Regions from separate parts of the Hydrogenophaga taeniospiralis genome, predicted to be linked through region 2. Evidence: predicted binding sites of a transcription regulator. Region 2 holds the regulator's gene; each other region holds the start of a gene.

Region 1 (7,448 bases), 3.6 Mb from region 2:
CCGGCATCGGCGTGTTCTGCCTGCTGGTGATGTTGCCGCTGGCGCTGGTGCTGCGGCGCCGCCCGCCCGCGCAGCCCGGCCCGGAACCCGCAACCAAGGGCGGCCACCACCCCGCCGACGCACAGGGCGAGCGCCCGCTCGGCCTCTCGCCCGGCACGCTGCAGGCCCTGCTGTGTGTGGCGGGGGTGTCGTGCTGCGTGGCGATGTCGATGCCGCAGGTGCACATCGTCGCCTACTGCACCGACCTGGGTTTTGGCGCGGCGCGCGGTGCGGAAATGCTCTCGGTGATGCTGGGCATGGGCATCGCCAGCCGGCTGATCTCGGGCTGGATCTCGGACCACATCGGCGGCCTGCGCACCCTGCTGCTGGGCTCGGTGTTGCAGGGCGTGGCGCTGCTGATGTTCCTGCCCTTCGACGGCCTGGTGCCGCTGTACCTGATCTCGGGAATGTTTGGCCTGTTCCAGGGCGGCATCGTGCCGAGCTACGCGCTGATCGTCCGCGAACACTTCTCGCCCGCCCAGGCCGGCGCGCGCGTGGGCACGGTGCTCATGGCCACGCTGCTGGGCATGGCACTGGGCGGCTGGATGTCGGGCGCGATCTTCGACCTGACCGGTTCCTACCAGGCGGCCTTCCTCAACGGCATCGCCTTCAACCTGCTCAACATCGGCATCGTGCTGTTCCTGCTCAAGCGGGCCCGTGGCACGGGTGCCGGCCAAGCACGGGCTGGGGTTGTTACGGCCTGAGCGTTTGCCGTCAGTGTCACCGCCATGCAGAAGCGGTCCAACCCAAGGGCACCGCCGGGCCGGCTTTGCCGGACGGCCAGTGCCGCCCCCCTGAGGGGGTAGCGCGAAGCACTGCGGGGGTGTCGTTCTACGCGGGCATGGTGAACACGGTCAGCACGCCGGTGTAGCCGTAGAGCCTGTGGTGCGCGATTTCGCCGCCGGCGAAAAAGCCGACCAGGGGCACGTCGCCCAGGGCCCGGCGCACGATCTGCAGCTCGGCGCTGGGGGCGCCAAAGTGCGGGCCACCCCGGCCGGCGCAGCTCACGTACACCGCGCCGGCGATGCGACGCGCCGGGTGGGGCGCGGTCTCCAGCTCGTGGGCCGCCAGCGCCGTGGCCACCGGCAGGCTGAGTTCTTCGGGTTCGAGTTCCTCGCGGATCTCCGCGCACACCCGCGTGAGGTCGGCGCGCGCGGCCTGCGCGTTGCGTTCGCACAGCGCCAGCCGCGTGCCCGGGGGCGGCGTGTCGGCGATGGCGATGCCCCGGCGCCCTGGGTCCAGACCGATGATGTGGCGCACCAGGACTTCGGGGCCGAACTGGCCACGCGCCTGGCGCTCGCGCGGGCCGGCGGCGTCGGCCAGCCGGTGCTGCGGCAGGGTGAGGCCCACCAGGGTGGTGCGCAGCCGGTCGATGGCTTCCTGCGGCCGCTCCAGCGTGATGCCCAGGGAGCGTAGCAACACGTCCAGCGCCGGCTCGCCGTCGAGCGAGAGCACGAGGTTTCCTTCGATGGCGCTGATGCCGCGCTCCCGGTCCACCGGTTGCGCGCCCTGCGTGACGCGAGACACCAGACCCACGTCGGGCCCGAAGGCCACGCCGCTCAGACCGCCGTGAAACACGCCACTGGCCGCGCCATGGCCGCGCAGATTGCCCGCGCTGCTGAAGGCGAACTGCACGCTGGCGTCGCGGCTGCCCGCCAGACCACCGAACAGATACCCGCTGGTGGTGCGCTCGGCCACCTCGGCGATCAGCTCGGCCAGCTCGGGGGTGCCGCTGTCGGCGTGCACCAGCGCGGTGTGGGCCACGAAGCCGTCGGCCCCCGGCTCGCGCCCGCTGGCCGAGAGCGGGGCCACGCCGCTGAACACGCGGTACTGGTCGGGGCTGAGGTCGCACAGCATCACGGCCAGCGCGGGTTCGTCGAAGTACTCGACGTTGTTGGCCGACACCCCCACGCCCACCGTGCCGGCCCAGTCGGTCACCTCGGGCAGCTCGGCGCTGAGGTGCTCCAGGATGGCCCGGGCCTCGCTGGCGTAGTGGTCGGTGATGTAAAGCAGCGCCAGCGCAGGCGCCTTGGCGTGGTCGGGCAGCGCCATCTGCGCGCGCAGCTGCGCCAGCACCAGGGCGGCGGCCATGCGCCATTGGGGGTGGGTGGCGTGGGCGTAGGGAAAGAGTTTCATGGGGTATGGACCACGCCGCCGGCGCCGGGTTCAGTCCGCCCGATCAGCGTCGGCGTGCGCCGCGCGCGGCCTTGCCGGTGGCGGCTTTTTTGGCCGTCGCTTTCGGGGGCGCCGCCTTCGCCTTCTTCGCGACCGTGCGGGTGGTGGGGGCCTGGGCGGGCGGGGCCGGCTGGAAGCCGGTCATGGGGAAGAACGAGGTGGGCAGCGGCCAGTCGCCCGCGGACAGCGGCTGGACCGGCGCCGAGCGGGCAGCCGGTGCCGCGGCGGTGCGCGTGCGCGCGGGTGCCTTCCTGGCCACGGGCGCGGGGGTGGCCTTGCGGGGAGCGGTTTTCTTCGCCGCCGGCTGGGGCGTGCTCTTGCGCCCGGTCACGGCCCGCGCCGCCGCCTGGCCCAGGCCGCGCGTGACCTTGCCGGCCACGCCGGTGGCGGTCTTGACGGCCTGCTCGGTCAGGCCGCTGGCCACCTGACGGGTGGTGTCGAGCGCGGTCTGTTTGGCCACGTCTTTCAGCGCGCTGGCCGCGATGGTCTGGAACTGCTGGGACAGGGCGCCCCACCACTGCATGGGGTCCACCACGCCGCCCGCGGGCGCGGTGGCCTGGGCGGCGGCGGCCGGTCCTGCCCGGGTCTTGCGGGGCCGGGCTGCGGGCGGAGGCGCCGGTTCGTGGTCTTCCTCGTCCTCGTCGTCGGTGGTTTCGTCGGCACCATCCGCCCCCGCCTCGGCGGGCGGGGGGCTGCCGTAGGTGCGGGGCGGGATCTCGAGACCGGCGAAGGCGGTGTGGGCGGGGGCGGCGGCGGGCGCGCCACCGGTGAAGCTGGCCACGGTGTCGGCGGCCTTGATCTTGAGCGCGTTGGCCACGTCGCCCAGGCTGAAGTTCATGTTCTTCAGCGTGGCCAGGGTCATCTTCTGCACCTCCAGCGCCTGGATGGTCGCCCCCAGCGCCTTGGAATTCTGGTCGAGCCAGAAGTGCACGGCCTTGAGCTCTTCGATGCGTTTTTCCAGGTCCTCCACGTTGAAGGTGGGAGCCACCCAGTTGCCCAGGTTGGGCAATTGCGGAATGCTGTTGCCGATGCCTTGTGCCACGCCCCCGGCGGCCTGGCCGGCGAGGTTCTGCAGGAACTCAAAGCCCGGCACGAATTTGCCGAAACCGCTGCCCGATGTGTCGCTCATGAAGGTCTCCTGATGGGTCGTTCCGCGGTGGCTCTCAGCCGTCCACGCCGTAGCGGGGCACGCGCCGTTCCCGCAAGGATGCCACACCTTCGTGCACGTCGGGGCCTCCAAATCCCATGAATTCCAGGGCCAGCGAAGTGTCGAACGCCGGGCCTGCCTGGCGCAGCCAGTTGTTGAGCGAGTACTTGGTCCAGCGGATCGCGGTCTGGCTGCCGCTGGCCAGGCGGTCGGCCACTTCATAGGCCTTGTCGAGCAGGGCTTCATCGTCCACCGCGAGCGACACCAGGCCGATGCGTTCGGCCTCTTCGCCGCTGATGGGGTCGCACAGCATCAGGTAGTACTTGGCCTTGGCCAGGCCGCACAGCAGCGGCCAGACGATGGCCGCGTGGTCGCCGGCCGCCACGCCCAGGCGGGTGTGGCCATCGACGATCTTGGCGGACTTCGCGGCGATGGAGATGTCGGCCAGCAGGCCGGCCACCAGGCCCGCGCCCACGGCCGGGCCGTGCATGGCGCTGACGATGGGCTTGTCGCAATTGATCACGTTGTAGACCAGGTCGCGCGCTTCTTTCCAGACGCGGGTGCGCACCCCGAAGTCGCTCGCCATGTCCTGCACCAGCGCCAGATCGCCGCCGCCCGAAAAACCCAGGCCGCTGCCGCGCAGCACGGCGCAGCGCACGCTGTCGTCGCGCCCCACGTCGCGCCAGATCTCGCTCAGTTCCCAGTGGCCTTCGTGGCCGGCGGTGGGCAGCTTGCCGTTGCCCCCCGGGCCGTCGGCGCGCATCTGGATGTCGAGCACCGAGGGCACGCCCTCCACGGGCGGGCCACGACGGGTGATGGCGAGGGTCTGGTAGCGGCTGTAGTCCACAGGGGTCATGCTGGTCTCCGTTGCCGGGGTCTGACGCCCCGGGATCTGGGTGGAATGATCGGGCGATTCTGCCCCGTTTGACCGGCCGAACCGGCCCGATTCGCCGGAAATCCGCGCCACGGCATGGCGCTGGGGCGCAGGCCAAAACCGCGTCCCATCAGGTGGGACTTGACGTGTGTCAACGCCCCTGTCACGGTACAGGCGCAGTATGTCTGTCATGGCGCCGTCGCGAGCCATCGCCCGGAGCGCTTCCGAGAACCACGAGGAGAGCTTGCATGAGTCAGAACGTTTCCGACACTTTCGCCAACCAGCTGCGCGAGATGCGCACCGAGTTGCTGGGCCAGTTGCGTGGGCAGCGCGGCGGCAGGATTGGCCGCGCCGAGGCGGCCGCGGACGCCCGCGAGGCCAGCAGCGATGACTGGGCGCGGGCCGAGACCGAGCGCGACCTGGCCTTCGGGCTGGAGGAACGCGAGTCCGCCGAACTGGTGGCCATCGACGAGGCGCTCAAACGCATCGCCGACGGCAGCTACGGTCTGTGCATCGACTGCGGCGTCGCCATCGCCACCGCACGGCTGCACGCCAACCCGACCGCGTTGCGCTGCGTCGCCTGCCAGGAGAAGGCCGAGCAGGCCTGACCCCGACCGCACCGACCCGCGGCCCATTGCTTTCATTTGTTCAGGAGGTTTCCCATGCCCACTTTTCACGCCGTCGTCTGGATGGACCGCCGCGAGGCCCACGTGTTGAAGTTCGATCGTGAGCATGTCGAGTCCGAGAGCATCAAGTCCCGCTCGCACCACAAAGCCACCGGTGGCCACGTGGGCTCGCACCAGCTGATGCACGGTCGCGGCCCCGCGGCCAGTGGCAACCACTCCCCCGAAGGCGGGCACAGCTCGACCGACGAAAACTTCTACCACGAGGTCGCGCAGGCGCTCCAGGGCGTGCGCGAGATTCTGGTCACCGGCCCGGCCCAGGCCAAGGACGAGTTCCGCACCCATTGCCAGCACCACGAAAAGGACATCGCCAGCGCCATCGTCGATGTGGTCTCCGCCGACCACCCCACCGACCGCCAGCTGGTGGCCATGGCGCGCCAGTATTTCCTGAAGCACGACCAGAACGCCGGCGACCCCACGCAGCGCTGAGCCGCGGCGGCGGCGCTGCACATTCACGGGGGGTTTGCTATCCTGCCCGGATGCCGACCCACAGCCCTCAGACCCTTCCCGCCCGAAGCCTGTTCCACCTGGCGTTTCACGTCACCGACCTGGACGAGGCACGCCGCTTCTACGGTGGCGTGCTGGGTTGCGCCGAAGGCCGAAGCACCGACACCTGGGTGGACTTCGACTTCTTCAGCCATCAGATCTCGCTGCACCTGGGCGAGCCCTTCAAGACCACAAGCACGGGCCGCGTGGGCGACCACCTGGTGCCCATGCCGCACTTTGGTCTGGTGCTGTTGCTGCCCGACTGGCGGGCGCTGGCCGAGCGGCTGGAGCGCGCGGGCACGGACTTCGTGCTGCGCCCGCAGGTCCGTTTTGAAGGCCAGCCGGGGGAGCAGTGGACGATGTTCTTCTGCGACCCGTTCGGCAACCCTATCGAGATCAAGGGTTTTGCCTCGCTCACGCAGGTGTATGCCCAATGATGGCGGCGCGGGTACCGATGCGGTGGGTCGATGAGCGGCCCGTTCGCGGCGCCAGACGTCGCGACACGCGCGTCGGTTGGCCGGTAGCATCGACCCCCTGAACGTCGCTCAAGAGGCGCGCACCCAGCGCCCGAGCCTGCATCCCCAAACACCCCCATTTCCCCACCAAGCCATCATGTGTTCATCCTCTTCCTCCTCCGGTCTTTCGCGACGCACTTTCAGCGGCCTGATCGCCGGCGCAGCCGTGCTGGGCACACCCGCCTTGAGAGCCCAGTCGGGCAACCGGGTGGTGCTGGGCCAGTCGGCCGCGTTCACCGGCGCGGCCGCCCAGCTGGGCATCCAGTTCCACGCCGGTGCCAAGCTGTATTTCGACCAGCTCAATGCCCAGGGGGGCGTGAACCAGACCCAGATCGAGTTGCGCCAGCTCGATGACGGCTACGAGCCCGACCGCTGTGCGGAGAACACGCGCAAGCTGCTGGACGATGAGGTGTTCGCGCTGTTTGGCTACATCGGCACGCCCACCAGCGTGGTGGCGCTGCCGCTGGCGATCAAGGCCCAGACCCCGTTCTTCGCCCCGTTCACCGGCGCCATGGGGCTGCGCCAGCCGTTCAACCGCATGGCGTTTCACATGCGGGCCTCGTACAACGACGAAACCGCACTGATCGTGCGCCAGCTCACCAACCTGGGTCTGAAGAAGATCGCGGTGTTCTACCAGAACGATGCCTATGGCAAGGCCGGCCTGAGCGGCGTGAACCTGGCGCTGGAAGCCCAGTCCCTCAAGCCGGTGGCCACCGCCACCGTGGAGCGCAACTCGGTCGACGTGGCCAGCGCGGTGAACACCATCAACGCGGCCCAGCCCGACGCGGTGGTGCAGATCAGCGCCTACGCGTCCTGCGCCGCCTACATCCGCGCCGCGCGCAAGGCGGGCTACGGCGGCAGCTTCTACAACGTGTCGTTCGTGGGCACGCAGGCGCTGGCCGATACCTTGGGCAAAGAAGGTGCCGGCGTGGCGGTCACGCAGGTGGTGCCTTCACCGTACAGCTCGGCCCGGCCGCTGACGCGCGAGTTTCTGGCGATGATCGCCCAGGGCGGCAACAAGGTGCAGCCCAACTTCTCCAGCATGGAAGGCTTCATGGCGGCCAAGCTGTTCACCGAAGGCCTGCGCCGCGGCGGTGCGGGCCGGCCGACCCGCAACAGCCTGATCGAGGGACTGGAGAGCATCCGCGACCTGTCCATGGGCGGGTTCAACGTGTCGTTCGGCCCCGACAACCACGTGGCATCGAAGTTCGTGGAGCTCTCCATGCTCACCGGCGACGGACGGATCCGCACCTGAGGCCCTGATCGGACAAGCCCCGGGCCGAGCCACCGCTGTGCCCGGACCCGGGACGTGCCCGCGGTCTCAGCGATCCAGCGGCGCGATCTTCTGGTCGATCGCCCCAAAGACGCTCTGGCCGTCCTTGCCCTTCATCTCGATGCGGATGGTGTCGCCGAACTTCATGAATTCGGTGGTCGGCTGGCCGTCCAGAATGGTTTCGATGCATCGCTTCTCGGCGATGCAGCTGTAGCCCTTGGGCCATTCCTGGCGCCCGTCCACCTCGATCGCCTTG
Region 2 (7,448 bases):
ACCGACTGGACCGTGGGGCACGTGCACTCCGGCGCTCTGGGTTGGGTGGGGCTGGTGTCCATGGGGTCGCTGTACTACCTGATTCCGCGCCTGTTTGGCCAGAAGAAGATGTATTCGGTGCCTGCCATTGAGTTGCACTTCTGGGTGGCCACCATTGGCATCGTGCTGTACATCGCCGCCATGTGGATTGCCGGTGTGATGCAAGGTCTGATGTGGCGCTCGGTCAACCCCGACGGCAGCCTGACCTACACCTTCGTCGAGTCGGTGAAGGCCACCTTCCCGTTCTATGTGATCCGTCTGCTGGGTGGTGTGCTGTACCTCAGCGGCATGCTGGTCATGCTCTGGAACGTCATCATGACGATGCGTCAGGGCCGTGTCGTGGACGTGCCCGTCCTCGCCGTCAACCCCGCACACGCCTGAGGAGTAGAAACATGGCAAACAACGAAAAAGTCGAAGGCCACGGACGGATCGAGACCAACAACTTCCTCATGATCGTGTTGATCACGCTCGTGGTGGCTGTGGGTGGTCTGGTTGAAATCGTGCCCCTGTTCTTCCAGAAGTCCACCACCACACCGATCGAAGGCCTCAAGCCCTACAGCGCACTGCAGCTGGCCGGTCGTGATGTCTATGTGAGCGAAGGTTGCTACAACTGCCACTCGCAGATGATTCGTCCGTTCCAGGCCGAGACGTTGCGTTATGGCCCTTACTCGGTGGCTGGCGAATTTGTTTACGACCGTCCGTTCCAGTGGGGTTCCAAGCGCACGGGTCCTGATCTGCACCGTGTGGGTGGCCGCTACAGCGATGAATGGCATCGCACCCACCTGACCAACCCACGCGATGTGGTGCCTGAATCGAACATGCCCGCGTACGCATTCCTTGGCGAGAAAGCGGTGAATGCGGACGTCATGCCCAAGCGCATGGAAGTGCTGCGTACGCTCGGCGCGCCTTACACCGACGAAGAGATCGCACAGTCGGTCGAAGCTGTGAAGGGTAAGACCCAGATGGAAGCCGTGATCGCCTATCTGCAGGTGCTGGGCACCGCTCGCAGCGCCAGCCGCCCGGCTGCCGAGGCGGCTCCGGCACCCGCTGCTGCTGATGTGACTCCGGCGGCCGAGGCTGCAGCGCCTACCGCTCCGGCTGTTGAGCCAGCGCCCGCCGCGGCGACTGGTACCAAGCAATAACCGCGGAAGGCCCACCATGGACATCAACGATCTGCGCAGCATCGTCACGGTGGTCAGTTTGCTGACCTTCGTGGGCATCGTGGTATGGGCCTGGTCCAAACGCAACCAGGCCAGCTTTGACGAGGCAGCCCAACTGCCCTTCACTGACGACTAAACCGCGGCACCAACAAGAGAAACATCATGAGCGACTTTACAAGTGATTTCTGGCACCTCTACGTGGGCGGGTTGACACTGGTCAGCATCATCGCCTGCCTGATCCTGCTTTGGATCAGTGGCACCACGAAGGCGAACACCCATGCCGACAACACCACCGGTCACGTCTGGGACGGCGATCTGGCGGAAATGAACAACCCGCTGCCCAGGTGGTGGGTCTATCTGTTCATCATCACGGTGCTCTTCGCGCTGGCCTACGGCGCGCTGTATCCCATGTTTGGCAAGTTCCAGGGTGTACTGGGCTGGAGTTCGCAGGGGCAGCACACCTCCGAGGTTGCAAAGGTGGAGGCGGCCATCGCCCCGATATACGCCAAATTCAACGGCATGACCCCGGAGCAGATCGCTGGCGATGCGCAAGCCATGGCCATTGGTGAGCGTCTGTTCATGAACTACTGTGCCCAGTGCCATGGTTCTGATGCCCGTGGAGCCAAGGGCTTTCCCAACCTGACCGACGGTGACTGGCTGGGCGGTGGTGACCATGCGATCATCAAAAAGACGATTGCTCAGGGCCGTATCGGTGTCATGCCCCCGATGGCTGCTGCCGTGGGCAGTGCTGAAGACGTGCGCAACGTGGCGAACTACGTGCTGAGCCTGTCTGGCAGTCCGCACGACTCCGTGCGAGCCTCCCAGGGCAAAGAAAAGTTCGCTGCCTGTGCGGCCTGCCACGGCATGGATGGCAAAGGGATGGCGGCGGTGGGTGCTGCCAACCTGACCGATGGTACGTGGCTGCATGGCTGGGGTGAAGAAGCCATCATCCGCGCTGTGAACAATGGATTCACCAACCAGATGCCCGGGCAGTCGGCCTTGCTGAACGAAGCGCAGATCAACGTGCTCGCGTCCTACGTCTGGGGCATGTCGAACAAGCCCGCCAATTAAGGCAACCGAGGAGGCTGTGTGGTCGCTTTGACCGCGCAGCCTTTTTTCTTTCACCAACCACGGGTTCCTCGTGACTTCCGCCACGCCAGACGTCAGCAGCAGCAAACCGATCATTCCCATCACCCCGGAACCATCGCAAGGAGATGCTGCCGGCGACGAGGTGATGGTTTCTCTGTACGCTTCTCGCCAGAAAATTTACCCGCGCTCGGTCGCTGGTCTGTTTTCCAAATGGCGGTGGATTGCGGTCTGGATCACGCAGATCGTGTTTTACGGCTTGCCCTGGCTGGAGTGGAATGCGCGTCAAGCGGTGCTCTTCGATCTCGAAGCGCGCCGCTTTTACATTTTCGGCCTGGTGCTCTACCCGCAGGACTTCATCTACCTCACGGGGCTGTTGGTCATTTCGGCGCTGGCACTGTTCCTGTTCACGGCCGTGGCAGGGCGCCTGTGGTGCGGCTACGCCTGTCCACAGACGGTCTACACAGAGATATTCCTGTGGATCGAGAAAAAGGTCGAAGGTGACCGGTCCGCGCGCATGCGGCTCGACCAGTCGCCCCTGTCGGCCGCCAAGTTCAGCAAGAAGTGGATCAAGCATGCGCTCTGGATCTTGTTTGCCCTTTGGACCGGCTTCACGTTCGTGGGCTACTTCACGCCGATTCGTGAGCTGACCTCGCTGTCCCTGGCGGCGTCCCTCGGCCCTTGGCAAACCTTCTGGATCTTCTTCTACGGGTTTGCCACCTATGGCAATGCCGGCTTCATGCGCGAACAGGTCTGCAAGTACATGTGCCCCTATGCGCGCTTCCAGAGCGCGATGTTCGACAAGGACACGATGATCGTCACTTACGACGAGAAACGTGGTGAGCCGCGTGGACCGCGTTCCAAGAAGGCGGACCCGAAAGCCCTGGGCCTGGGTGCGTGTGTGGATTGCACCTTGTGTGTGCAGGTCTGTCCCACCGGGATCGACATTCGAAAAGGTCTGCAATACGAGTGCATCGGTTGCGGGGCTTGCATCGATGTCTGCGATGAGGTGATGGACAAGGTGGGCTATCCACGTGGCCTTATCAAATACTCCACGCAAAATGGCATGGCGCAAGGGTGGAGCACCCAGCAGATGATCCGCCGCGCGATGCGCCCAAGGGTCTTGGTGTATTCCGGCATTCTGCTGACCATCACCCTCGCCGTGATGATCAGCCTCTTCTTGCGCACCCCCCTCAAGGTCGACGTCATTCGTGATCGCGGCGTGCTGGCTCGCATGGTGGAGCAGGGGCGCATCGAAAACGTGTTCAGGCTGCAGGTCATGAATGCGACCGAAAGCACGCAGCGCTACGTGATCAGCGTGTCGGGGTTGCAGGGCATCACCATCGCGTCGGAAGCCGAGATTGAAGTGTTGCCCACGGAAGTCCGGTCTGCGGTGCTGCGGGTGCAGGTGCCACCCGATACGGCACCCAGCGGGTCCCACCCGATCCACTTCGAGATCCGGTCCACAGGGGATGAGGCATCCCAGGTAACCGAAAAAGCAGCCTTTCTTATCCCGCGCTGAAATGCGGACGTCGCCCATCCACCGACCACTCTGGAGTCTTCAATGAATACCGCAACCCTCAAAAATCCGGACCCTAAGCCTTCTGTCTCCTGGTGGCGCGTTCCACACATGTGGCTGGTGGTGGGGGGACCATTGCTGGTGGTGGTCGCGAGCATCATCACCGCAGTCATTGCGGTGAAGGGCGCCGATCCTGTGCTCGACAAGGAAGACTACGAGCGCAATCTCCAGGCCGCGCGGTCGCTGCAAGGGCAGGCCCGCATTGACGCGCTGATCCAGCTGCAGCCCGCCCACCAGGCGCGCAATCATGCGGCCTCGCCGGTGGTTCCAACCGACGAATAGGTGTGTGATGATTAGATCTTCGTGAGGCGCATCACGACAACTCCCGAGTCAGCGACGGAACCCAAGGAGACAAAACAATGTGGGCTCAGCGATGGATGTGGATTGCATGGCCGGCTTTTCTGGTGGCCGCCGTACTGGAGATGATCGTGTTTGCCATGGTCGATCCCAGTGATCTGCACTGGTTCGGGCAACCACTCGAGATGTCCAGACAGGCTGTCTACACAATGGCCTTCTTTGTTTTCTGGGTGGTGACCATGGTGTCGAGCTCACTCACGGCGCTTTTGTCCATGTCCCCGTTCGAGGTCAACCGTTGCCCCGTTCCGCTGGAGGAGCGACCTCGCGACTGCGCCAAGAACGGTTCGTGTTCCTGAAGCAGTTTGTTGCTCAAAAATCAAGCCCCGCCCGAGCAGTCTCGGCGGGGCTTGATTTTTGGGGTGTGTCGGATGCGGGCCAGAAGCCGCTGCCTGAGTTCAGCGACAGGACTGTGGGTTGACGATCTGTTTGAGCGCGTCGGTGTTCTTGATGTGAACGTAGCGTTGCTTGACCTCGATCGTGCCTTCCTCGACGAACTTCGAGAACGTGCGGCTCACCGTCTCAAGCTTCATGCCGAGGTAGCTCCCGATTTCTTCCCGGGTCATGCGAAGAATCAGCTCCGACTGCGAGAAGCCTCGGGCATGCAGGCGCTGTACCAGATTGAGCAGGAAGGCGGCCAGCCGCTCTTCCGCCCTCATGCTGCCCAACAACAACATGACGCTGTGATCGCGCACGATCTCACGGCTCATGATCTTGTGCACATGGTGCTGCAGGGTTGTGAACTCTCTCGACAGCTGCTCGACATCGTCAAACGGCATGACGCAGACCTCGGCGTCCTCCAGCGCAATCGCATCGCAGGAATGGTGGTCACTGACGATGCCGTCCAGACCAATGATTTCGCCTGTCATCTGGAAGCCCGTGACCTGGTCCCGGCCGTCAGCCGTGGTCACACAGGTCTTGAAGAAACCTGAACGAACCGCATACAACGAGGTGAATTTGTCACCGGTGTTGAACAGCGCCGCTCCGCGCTTGATCCTGCGTCGCGAAGAAATCACGCTGTCGAGCTTGTCCATCTCTTCGGAATTCAATCCCATGGGTAAGCACAACTCGCGCAGGTTGCAGCTTGAACAGGCGACTTTGATGCTATGAACGTCCATATTTTTCCCGGAATTGCAGCCCGAGCTTACCCCATGGTTCCGCAGCCTGTCGAGCGAGCATCGGTTTCCAGAGACGGGAACTCAGGGTCAACCCGAGTATGACGGGTGGGCTTGATCAAGATCAAGGGGCTAGCCCTGTGCATGATGCACAGTAAAGCTGAAGAACTGGAGAATTGTTTGTGAGTCATGCCATTTCCAACGAATTGCTCAAGCGATTCGACGTCCCCGGACCGCGTTACACCTCTTATCCGACCGCTGATCGTTTCGTTGAGGCCTTCACCGAGCAGGACTATGTCCAGGCGCTGGAGCAACGCCGGGCCGGGTCGATGGCGTTGCCCCTGTCTCTCTACGTGCACATCCCGTTCTGCGAGTCGGTTTGTTATTACTGCGCCTGCAACAAGGTCATCACCAAGCACCATGAGCGCGCCGCCGAGTATCTGCGCTACCTGTCGCGTGAAGTCGATCTTCAGGTCCAGCATTTCGGTCAGGGGCACAGTGTTTCGCAGTTGCACCTGGGGGGCGGCACACCCACTTTCCTCTCGGACGCCGAACTCGAAGACCTCATGGCCATGATCCGGCGAAACTTCACACTGGTGCCAGGCGGCGAATACTCGATCGAGGTCGATCCCCGAACCGTCACCGACCAGCGCCTGCAGACCCTGGCCAGACTGGGTTTCAACCGCCTGAGCTTTGGCGTGCAGGACTTTGACCCCGCTGTGCAAAAGGCGGTCCACCGCGTACAGCCGGCCGAGCAGGTGTTCGCGCTGGTGGACACGGCGCGCAAGATCGGGTTTGAGTCGGTCAATGTCGATCTGATTTACGGCCTGCCTCTGCAGACGCCCGAGTCGTTCTCCCGCACGCTGGCGCAAGTCAATGCCCTGCGCCCGGATCGCATTGCGCTCTACGCCTATGCGCATCTGCCCTCGCGTTTCAAGCCTCAGCGACGCATCATCTCTGCGGAGCTTCCCAGCGGCGGTGACAAGCTGTCCATGCTGTCGGCCTCGCTCGATGCGCTGATGGGCGCTGGATACGTTTATGTTGGCATGGATCACTTTGCCTTGCCGACCGATGCGCTGGCCGTGGCCAAGCGGCAGGGGCGCTTGCACCGAAACTTCCAGGGTTACAGCACCCAGCCAGACTGTGACCTGATCGCGCTGGGTGTTTCGGCCATCGGTCGCATTGGTGCCACCTACAGCCAAAACGCCAAGACGCTGGAGGAGTATTACGACGCGCTCGATCAGGGGCGACTGCCGATCGTGCGTGGGTTGGCCTTGACCCGCGATGATCTGCTGCGCCGGTCGGTGATCATGTCCATCATGTGCCAGGGACAGCTCCAATACGAATCGATCGAACTTGGACACCTGATCGATTTCAAGACCTATTTCGCACGCGAACTGGAGGCGCTGGCCGGGTTGGCCGAACATGGGCTGGTCACCATCGACGACAGTGGTGTGCAGGTGACGGCCACGGGCTGGTTCTTGGTGCGGGCCATTGCCATGGTGTTCGACAAGAACCTGCAGGTGGACCAGGACCGGGCACGTTTCTCCAAGATCATCTGATCGCTTGTTTGACTCGAAGCCCGAAGCACCCTGGGCTGCCGACTGCGCTACAGTGCCCTCATGCAGACTTCAATGGCGATCACGGCCCTTTTCATGGGCCTGGCCGGCGGGCCCCACTGCGTCGCCATGTGTGGCGCGGCCTGCGCAGGCATCGGTCGTGCCGCTGGTGAGCGGAGCACGCGCGCCTTGTGGACGTTCCAGCTCAGTCGCATGGTCGGCTATGCCTTGTTCGGTGCCTTTGCCGCCGGCTCGGTGCAAGGGCTGGCATGGTTGGGCACGAATACCACCGCCATACGTCCGGTCTGGACCATGTTTCATGTCGGGGCGTTGGTGCTGGGGGCCGTGCTGATCTGGCAGGCGCGCCAGCCGGCATGGATCGAAAATCTGGGGCAAACCGTCTGGCGCAAAGCCAGGCCCGTACTGACCACATTGGGGCAGCGTGCTCCGGTGGTGCTGGGCGTTGCCTGGGCACTCATGCCTTGTGGCCTGTTGTATTCGGCGCTGTTGGTGGCGTCGCTCTCGGCCAATGCGCTGGAGGGCGCGGCCATCATGG
Region 3 (7,448 bases), 530 kb from region 2:
TGCGCGTGGTTCGCGGCCCCCTGAGGGGGCAGCCCCGCCTTGGGGCGGCCCGGCGGCGGGGCTCGGCCCTGCGCTGCTCGACGTCAAAGGTTTGCGTGTGGCGTTCGGTGGCCAGGAAGTCGTGCACGGCATCGATTTCTCCATCCGGGCCGGCGAAAAGCTGGCCCTGGTGGGAGAGTCCGGCTCGGGCAAGACGGTTTCGGCGCTTTCGCTGCTGCGCCTGGTGCACAACGCCGAGGTCAGCGGCTCGGCGCTGCTGCAAGGGCGCGATCTGCTGCGGATGAGCGAACACCAGTTGCGCGGCGTGCGTGGCGACGAGGTGGCCATCATCTTCCAGGAACCCATGACCGCGCTCAACCCGCTCTACACCGTGGGCGACCAGATCGGCGAGGTGCTGCAGCTCAAGAAGGGCCTCACGCCCAGGCAGGCGCTGGCGGCCACGGTCGAGTTGCTGGCCTCCACCGGCATTCCCGAGCCGGCGCGGCGTGCCAACGCCTTCCCGCACCAACTCAGTGGCGGCCAGCGCCAGCGCGCCATGATCGCCATGGCGCTGGCCAGCAGTCCGAAGCTGCTGCTGGCCGACGAGCCCACCACCGCGCTCGACGTGAGTCTGCGCGGCCAGATCCTCGACCTGCTGGCCGATCTGCAGCGCCAGCACGGCATGGCGGTGTTGCTGATCACCCACGATCTGAATCTGGTGCGTCGGTTCGCCGACCGCGTGGCGGTGATGGAGCGCGGCCATCTGGTGGAGCAGGGGAGCGTGGCCGAGGTGTTCGGCGCGCCGCAGCACGCCTACACCCGCAGGCTGCTGGCCAGCAAACCCGAGCGCGACGTGGCGGCCACGGCCCAGGCAGCGGCGGAGCCGGTGTTGCGGGCGCGGGGGCTGCGGGTGGGGTACCCCGTGCCCTTGCCGGGGGTGCGCGGCTGGTTCAGAAAAGGCGAGTTCGTGGCGGTGCAGGGCGCCGACCTGGACATCGCGCCCGGCCAGACCCTGGGGGTGATCGGTGAATCCGGCTCCGGCAAGTCCACGCTGGCCCTGGCGGTGCTGGGCCTGCTGCCGCACGGCGGCGAGCTGGCCGTGACGGGGCAGGGCTGGCCCGAGGCCTTGCGTGCGGGGCAGGCCCGCGCCCTGCGACAGCGCATCCAGGTGGTGTTCCAGGACCCGTTTTCATCGCTCTCGCCGCGCATGACGATCGAGCAGATCGTGGGGGAGGGTCTGCTGGTGCACCAGCCGCAACTCACTGCCGCCCAGCGGCGGGAGCGGGTGGTGGTCGCGTTGGCCGACGTGGGCCTGGTGGACGATCCGCGCCACGGCAGCGACTGGCTGCAGCGCTACCCGCACGAGTTTTCCGGTGGCCAGCGCCAGCGCCTGGCCATCGCGCGCGCGCTGATCGTGGGGCCGCGCTTGCTGGTGCTCGACGAGCCGACCAGTGCGCTGGATGTGACGGTGCAGAAGCAGGTGCTGGGCCTGCTGCAGCGCCTGCAGCGCGAGCGCGGCCTGAGCTATCTGCTCATCACCCACGATGTGGACGTGATCCGGGCCATGGCGCACGACGTGCTGGTCATGAAGGACGGCCAGGTGGTCGAGCAAGGGCCCGTGCAAACCGTGCTGGAATCGCCCGGGCATTCCTACACCCGCATCCTGGTTCAAGCATCGTCTTGAGAGGGGCCACACTGTGGCCTCTTGACTTTTATCAACCTCAAACGGGGGCCGACCGGCTACAACACGCGGTTTGCCCGGCCCTCCGTCTTCTGGACATCAGCATGAACGACAGGCTATCCCCCCCGGCCACCACCTCGCCAGCCCCCGTCACCCTGCGCTCGCCCCTGCGCTGGCTGGCGCTGGGCTGGGCCGATCTGCGGCGCAACCCGGCACCGGGCCTGATCCACGGCCTGCTGCTGGCGGCCTTCGGCTGGCTGCTGCTGTGGGCCGCGCGCGACCAGTTCTGGTGGCTCGCGGGTGCGTTTTCGGGCTTTCTCATCGTCGCCCCCATCCTGGCCACCGGGCTGTACCACGTCAGCCGGGCCCGCAGCAGCGGTCGCTGCGTGGGCATGGCCGAGGTGGCCCAGCTCTGGCGCTCGGGCGACGGCCGGCTGGTGCGTTTCGGCCTGCTGCTGGGGCTGGCGGGCACCGGCTGGGTGCTCACCTCCGCGGGCCTGATCACACTGTGGTCGCCCGAACCGATCCTGAAACCGGTCGACTTCCTGCGCCACGTGGTGCTGGTGCGCGACATTGGCCTGTTTGAAGTCTGGTTGCTGATGGGCGCGCTGCTGGCGGCTCCGGTCTATGCGTCCAGTGTGGTGGCGCTGCCGATGCTGGTGGACACCTCGGTGCCGGTGAGCATGGCGGTGGCCGAGAGCTGGCGTGCGGTGGCGAACCATCCGGGCCCCATGGCGCTGTGGGCACTGGTGATCGCCGTGCTGGCCGGCATCGGCATGCTCACGGCGCTGCTGGGCCTGATCGTCCTCATCCCGGTGATCGCCCACGCCAGCTGGCACGCCTACTGCGATCTGAGCCAGCGCCCGCCCGCCCCCCAGGCGCCCGCGCCGACCCCGACCTGAATCCCAACACTTTCATCATGGAAACCACCCTTTTTGGCTACACCGAAGGTCAGATCGCCCAATTCGGGCTGACCTTCGGTGTCGGCGCGTTCATTCTGTACATGCTGTTCATCGTGTTGAACCTGGCGCTGGAATCCAAGGCGGGCAAATTCGGAACCTTCATTCTTTTCCTGGTGTTGTCGTTCGGCATGCTGGGTTTCCTGGCCAAAAACATCATCCAATGGGCGCTTGGGATATGAATCCGGCGCCTCGGGGCCTGGCCAGCCGTGTGATCTTGCCAATGGGGGAGTAGACGGGTTACAATCCCGGCTTCACGACCAAATGGGCGGGTTACTACCGGCCCATTTTTTTTGGCCGAACGCTTTTCCCTCCACGCAAACCCTCAGGGCAGACACCACACAAGATGGCTTGGCAAGACACCGTAGAGCAAACCGTCACCGGACTGGGTTACGACCTGGTGGACCTCGAACGCTCCGCCAGTGGTTTGCTGCGGGTCACCATCGACTGGCCATGGCAGGCCCCGCAAGACGGGCAGGAAGCGCCGGTTGAGCGTTTCGTGACGGTGGAAGATTGCGAGAAAATCACCCGCCAGCTGCAGTACCTGCTGGAGGTTGAGGGGCTGGAGTACCGGAGGCTGGAAGTGGGGTCGCCGGGCATTGACCGGCCGCTCAAGCGCGAGATCGATTACGTCCGCTTCGTTGGCCACGTGGTGGACATCACCCTGAGAGCGCCGATCGGTGCCACGGGAACGGACGTTTCGGCCAATCGGAAAAAATTTCGCGGCACGCTGGAGCGCGCCGCCGATGGGGTGCAGTGGCAGGTGGTCTGGAGCGATGCGCCAGAACCCAAGCCCGGGCAGCGCGTGAGCAAGAAGCGCGTGCCGCCGCCCCTGCAGGCGCTGACCTTTGCGCTGGACGATGTCCAGCAGGCACGGTTGGCGCCCATTGTGAATTTCAAGGGCCGGCAGGCCCCAGGTGCGGCGGAGCCCCATTGAATGGCGCACGCAGCGTGGAAATGCATGGAAGCAACTGTTTTGAATTTGAAAACGATATCCGGAAAGGTGGGCGAGTGATATGAACCGCGAAATGTTGATGCTGATCGATGCCATCTCGCGCGAGAAAAACGTCGAACGCGACGTGGTGCTGGGCGCCGTGGAACTGGCGCTGGCCTCGGCCACCAAGAAACTCTACAAAGGCGATGTGGACATCCGTGTCGCGATGGACCCGGACACCGGCGCCTACGAGACCTTCCGTCGCTGGCTCGTCGTGCCCGATGAGGCCGGTCTGCAGAACCCGGACGCCGAAGAGCTGCTGACCGATGCGCGCGACGAGATCGCCGACATCGAAGAGGGTGACTACATCGAAAAGCCGGTCGAGAGCGTGCCGATCGGCCGTATCGGCGCCATGGCCGCCAAGCAGGTGATCCTGCAGAAGATCCGCGATGCCGAGCGCGAGATGCTGCTCAACGACTTCATGTCGCGCGGCGACAAGATTTTCGTCGGCACCGTCAAGCGCATGGACAAGGGCGACCTGATCGTCGAAAGCGGCCGTGTCGAAGGGCGTCTGAAGCGCGGCGAGATGATTCCCAAGGAAAATTTCCGCACCGGGGACCGCGTGCGCGCCATGATCATGGAGGTCGACCTCACCCTGCGTGGCGCGCCGATCCTGCTCTCGCGCTCGGCGCCCGAGTTCATGATCGAACTGTTCCGCCAGGAAGTGCCCGAGATCGAACAGGGCCTGCTCGAGATCAAGACCTGCGCCCGCGACCCCGGTTCGCGCGCCAAGATCGCGGTGCACACCAACGACAAGCGCATTGACCCCATTGGCACCTGCGTGGGTGTGCGGGGTTCTCGCGTCAATGGCGTGACCAACGAACTCGCCGGCGAGCGCGTGGACATCGTGCTCTGGAGCGAAGACCCGGCCCAGTTCGTCATCGGCGCCCTGGCGCCGGCCAATGTGCAGTCCATCGTGGTCGACGAAGAGCGCCACGCCATGGACGTGGTGGTGGACGAGGAAAACCTCGCCATCGCCATTGGCCGCGGCGGCCAGAACGTGCGCCTGGCGTCCGAGCTGACCGGCTGGCGCATCAACATCATGACGGCCGACGAGTCGGCCCAGAAGCAGGCCGAAGAGGCCGACGGCATCCGCAAGATTTTCATGGCCAAGCTGGACGTGGACCAGGAAATCGCCGACATCCTGATCGAGGAAGGCTTCACCAGCCTCGAAGAAGTGGCCTACGTGCCGCTGCAGGAAATGCTGGAGATCGAGTCCTTTGACGAGGACACGGTCAACGAGCTGCGCACCCGCGCCAAGGATGCCCTGCTGACCATGGAAATTGCCCGGGAAGAAAGCGTCGAGGAAGTCTCGCAGGACCTGCGCGACCTCGAAGGCGTGACCCCCGAGCTGATCGGCAAACTCGCCGATGCGGGCATCCACACCCGCGACGAACTGGCCGACCTGGCCACCGACGAGTTGACCGACATCACCGCACAGACGCCTGAAGAGGCCACCGCGCTGATCATGCTGGCCCGCGCGCACTGGTTCACCGGTGACGAAGCGCAATCCACGAATTGACCAGCGGAGGCCCCAGCGGAGAAAAGAACCTATGACAAGTACCACCGTCGCCGAATTGGCTGCCGAGCTGAACAAGCCCACCTCCGTTTTGCTGGAGCAACTCTCCGCATCCGGGGTTCCCAAGACGTCCGGGACCGATCCGGTCACCGAATCCGACAAGCAGATGTTGCTGGGCCACCTCAAGGCCAGCCATGGCACGGGCGGCGGTGAGCGCAAGAAGATCACCCTCGTCAAGAAATCGACCTCTGAAATCAAGCAGGCCGATGCCACCGGACGTGCCCGCACGATCCAGGTGGAGGTGCGCAAGAAGCGCACTTTCATCAAGCGCGATGACGAGATCGCTGCCGCGCCCGAACCGGTCGCGGAGCCGGTCGCTCCTGCACCGGTGGTGGATTCGGAAGAGCTGACCCGGCGCGAGGAAGACGCTCGCCGGCAGGCCGAGTTGCTGCGCCGTCAGGAAGAAGAGTTGACCCAGAAGCGCATGGAGCGCGAAGCCGAAGAGGCCCGCCAGGCCGAGGCCGAACGGGCCCGCGCTGCGGCTGAGGCCGAGGCAGCGCAAGCGGCGGCCCTGGCCGCCGCGGCACAGCCGGAAGAAGCCGTCGTCAGCGACGAGGCTGCGCAAGCCGAACGCGCGGCCAAGCAGACCCAGGCCAAGACCGCTTCGCTGGAGCGCGAATCGGCCGCCCGTGTGCTGGCCGACAAAAACGCCGAGGCCAAGAAGACCGAGGACCTGCGCGCCCAGGATCTGCTGGAGCGTCGCCGCAAGGCCGAGGCCGAAGCCGCGAACATCCGCGCCATGATGGCCGCCCCGGCCAAGACCCTGGTGGCCAAGAAGCCCGAGCCGACGCCCGACCCCAAGGCGGGCATCAAAGGCACCTTGCACAAGCCCGCCGGGACGCCCGGCAAGCCCGCTCCCGCAGCGGCCGGCGCGGTGGCTGCGCCGGGCGCGGCCGGGAAGAAGGAAGTCAAGTCCGAGAACCTGTCCTCCACCTGGAAGGACGATGCGGCCAAGAAGAAAGAGATCAAGACCCGCGGCGACACCAGCGCCGGCCGCTCCAACTGGCGCGGTGGTCCGCGCGGTGGCAGTGGCCGTCGCAACGACCGCGATAGCCGTGATGCAGGCCAGAGCAGTTTCGTGGCGCCGACCGAGTTCAAGGTGATCGAAGTGCACGTGCCGGAAACCATCACGGTGGCCGAGCTGGCGCACAAGATGAGTCTGAAGTCGTCCGAGGTCATCAAGCAGTTGATGAAGCTCGGCCAGATGGTCACCATCAACCAGCCGCTGGACCAGGACACCGCCATGATCGTGGTGGAAGAGCTGGGCCACAAGGCCGTCGTGGCCGCGCTGGACGACCCGGAAGCCTTCACCGACGAGGACGCCTCCCAACACGAAGCCGAGTCGCTGCCGCGGGCACCGGTCGTCACTGTCATGGGTCACGTCGATCACGGCAAGACCTCGCTGCTGGACTACATCCGCCGCGCCAAAGTGGCCGCGGGCGAAGCCGGCGGCATCACGCAGCACATCGGTGCCTACCACGTGGAAACCCCGCGCGGCGTGATCTCGTTCCTCGACACCCCGGGTCACGAGGCGTTCACCGCCATGCGGGCCCGCGGTGCACAGGCCACCGACATCGTGATTCTGGTGTGTGCGGCCGACGACGGCGTCATGCCGCAGACCAAGGAAGCCATCAAGCACGCGAAAGCGGCGGGTGTGCCGATGGTGGTTGCGTTGACCAAGATCGACAAGCCTGGCATCAACCTGGAGAAGGTGCGCTCGGAACTGGTGTCCGAAGAGGTCGTGCCCGAAGAGTTCGGTGGTGACGTGCCTTTCGTGGGCGTGTCGGCCAAGACCGGCGAGGGCGTGGACGCGTTGCTCGAACAGGTGCTGCTGCAGGCCGAAGTGCTGGAGCTCAAAGCGCCGGTGGACGCCATGGCCAAGGGTCTGGTGATCGAAGCACGTCTGGACAAAGGACGCGGCGCGGTGGCCACGGTGCTGGTGCAGAGCGGCACGCTCAAGACCGGCGACGTGATCCTGGTCGGTCAGACCTCGGGCCGCGTGCGCGCCATGCTCGACGAGAACGGCAAGACCATCAAGTCCGCCGGCCCGTCCATCCCGGTGGAAATCCAGGGTCTGTCCGAAGTGCCTCAGGCCGGCGACGATTTCATGGTGATGACCGACGAGCGCCGTGCGCGCGAGATCGCCACCTACCGTGCCGGCAAGTTCCGCAACACCAAGCTGGCCAAACAACAGGCGGCCAAGCTGGAAAACATGTTCACCGACATGTCCGCCGGCGAAGTCAAGGTGCTGCCGAT

Evidence for each region. Region 2 encodes FNR, which switches genes on or off when oxygen is low (the NO sensors DNR and NnrR bind a similar motif). Its sites were predicted from a motif close to TTGATNNNNATCAA; they were not measured.
Region 1: the regulator FNR is predicted to act here: its motif matches at 4,377-4,390, upstream of KIH07_RS01420 (TraR/DksA family transcriptional regulator).
Region 3: the regulator FNR is predicted to act here: its motif matches at 1,685-1,698, upstream of KIH07_RS16320 (DUF2189 domain-containing protein).

Annotation. Positions count from the first base shown of each region.
Region 1 is NZ_JAHBAG010000001.1:298,882-306,329, forward strand. Features, by position in the region: gene KIH07_RS01400 (MFS transporter) at 1-743, shown strand, start outside; gene KIH07_RS01405 (FIST C-terminal domain-containing protein) at 871-2,175, opposite strand; gene KIH07_RS01410 (PhaM family polyhydroxyalkanoate granule multifunctional regulatory protein) at 2,219-3,343, opposite strand; gene KIH07_RS01415 (enoyl-CoA hydratase/isomerase family protein) at 3,378-4,217, opposite strand; gene KIH07_RS01420 (TraR/DksA family transcriptional regulator) at 4,484-4,843, shown strand; gene KIH07_RS01425 (hypothetical protein) at 4,898-5,347, shown strand; gene KIH07_RS01430 (VOC family protein) at 5,398-5,841, shown strand; gene KIH07_RS01435 (ABC transporter substrate-binding protein) at 6,017-7,174, shown strand; gene KIH07_RS01440 (fumarylacetoacetate hydrolase family protein) at 7,241-7,448, opposite strand, start outside.
Region 2 is NZ_JAHBAG010000001.1:3,937,670-3,945,117, reverse strand. Features, by position in the region: gene ccoN (cytochrome-c oxidase, cbb3-type subunit I) at 1-420, shown strand, start outside; gene ccoO (cytochrome-c oxidase, cbb3-type subunit II) at 432-1,181, shown strand; gene KIH07_RS18950 (cbb3-type cytochrome oxidase subunit 3) at 1,198-1,335, shown strand; gene ccoP (cytochrome-c oxidase, cbb3-type subunit III) at 1,362-2,270, shown strand; gene ccoG (cytochrome c oxidase accessory protein CcoG) at 2,341-3,807, shown strand; gene KIH07_RS18935 (nitrogen fixation protein FixH) at 3,850-4,146, shown strand; gene KIH07_RS18930 (hypothetical protein) at 4,224-4,517, shown strand; gene fnr (fumarate/nitrate reduction transcriptional regulator Fnr) at 4,617-5,336, opposite strand; gene hemN (oxygen-independent coproporphyrinogen III oxidase) at 5,516-6,895, shown strand; gene KIH07_RS18915 (sulfite exporter TauE/SafE family protein) at 6,968-7,448, shown strand, end outside.
Region 3 is NZ_JAHBAG010000001.1:3,412,096-3,419,543, reverse strand. Features, by position in the region: gene KIH07_RS16325 (ABC transporter ATP-binding protein) at 1-1,663, shown strand, start outside; gene KIH07_RS16320 (DUF2189 domain-containing protein) at 1,765-2,562, shown strand; gene KIH07_RS16315 (DUF2788 domain-containing protein) at 2,580-2,801, shown strand; gene rimP (ribosome maturation factor RimP) at 2,966-3,556, shown strand; gene nusA (transcription termination factor NusA) at 3,636-5,135, shown strand; gene infB (translation initiation factor IF-2) at 5,167-7,448, shown strand, end outside.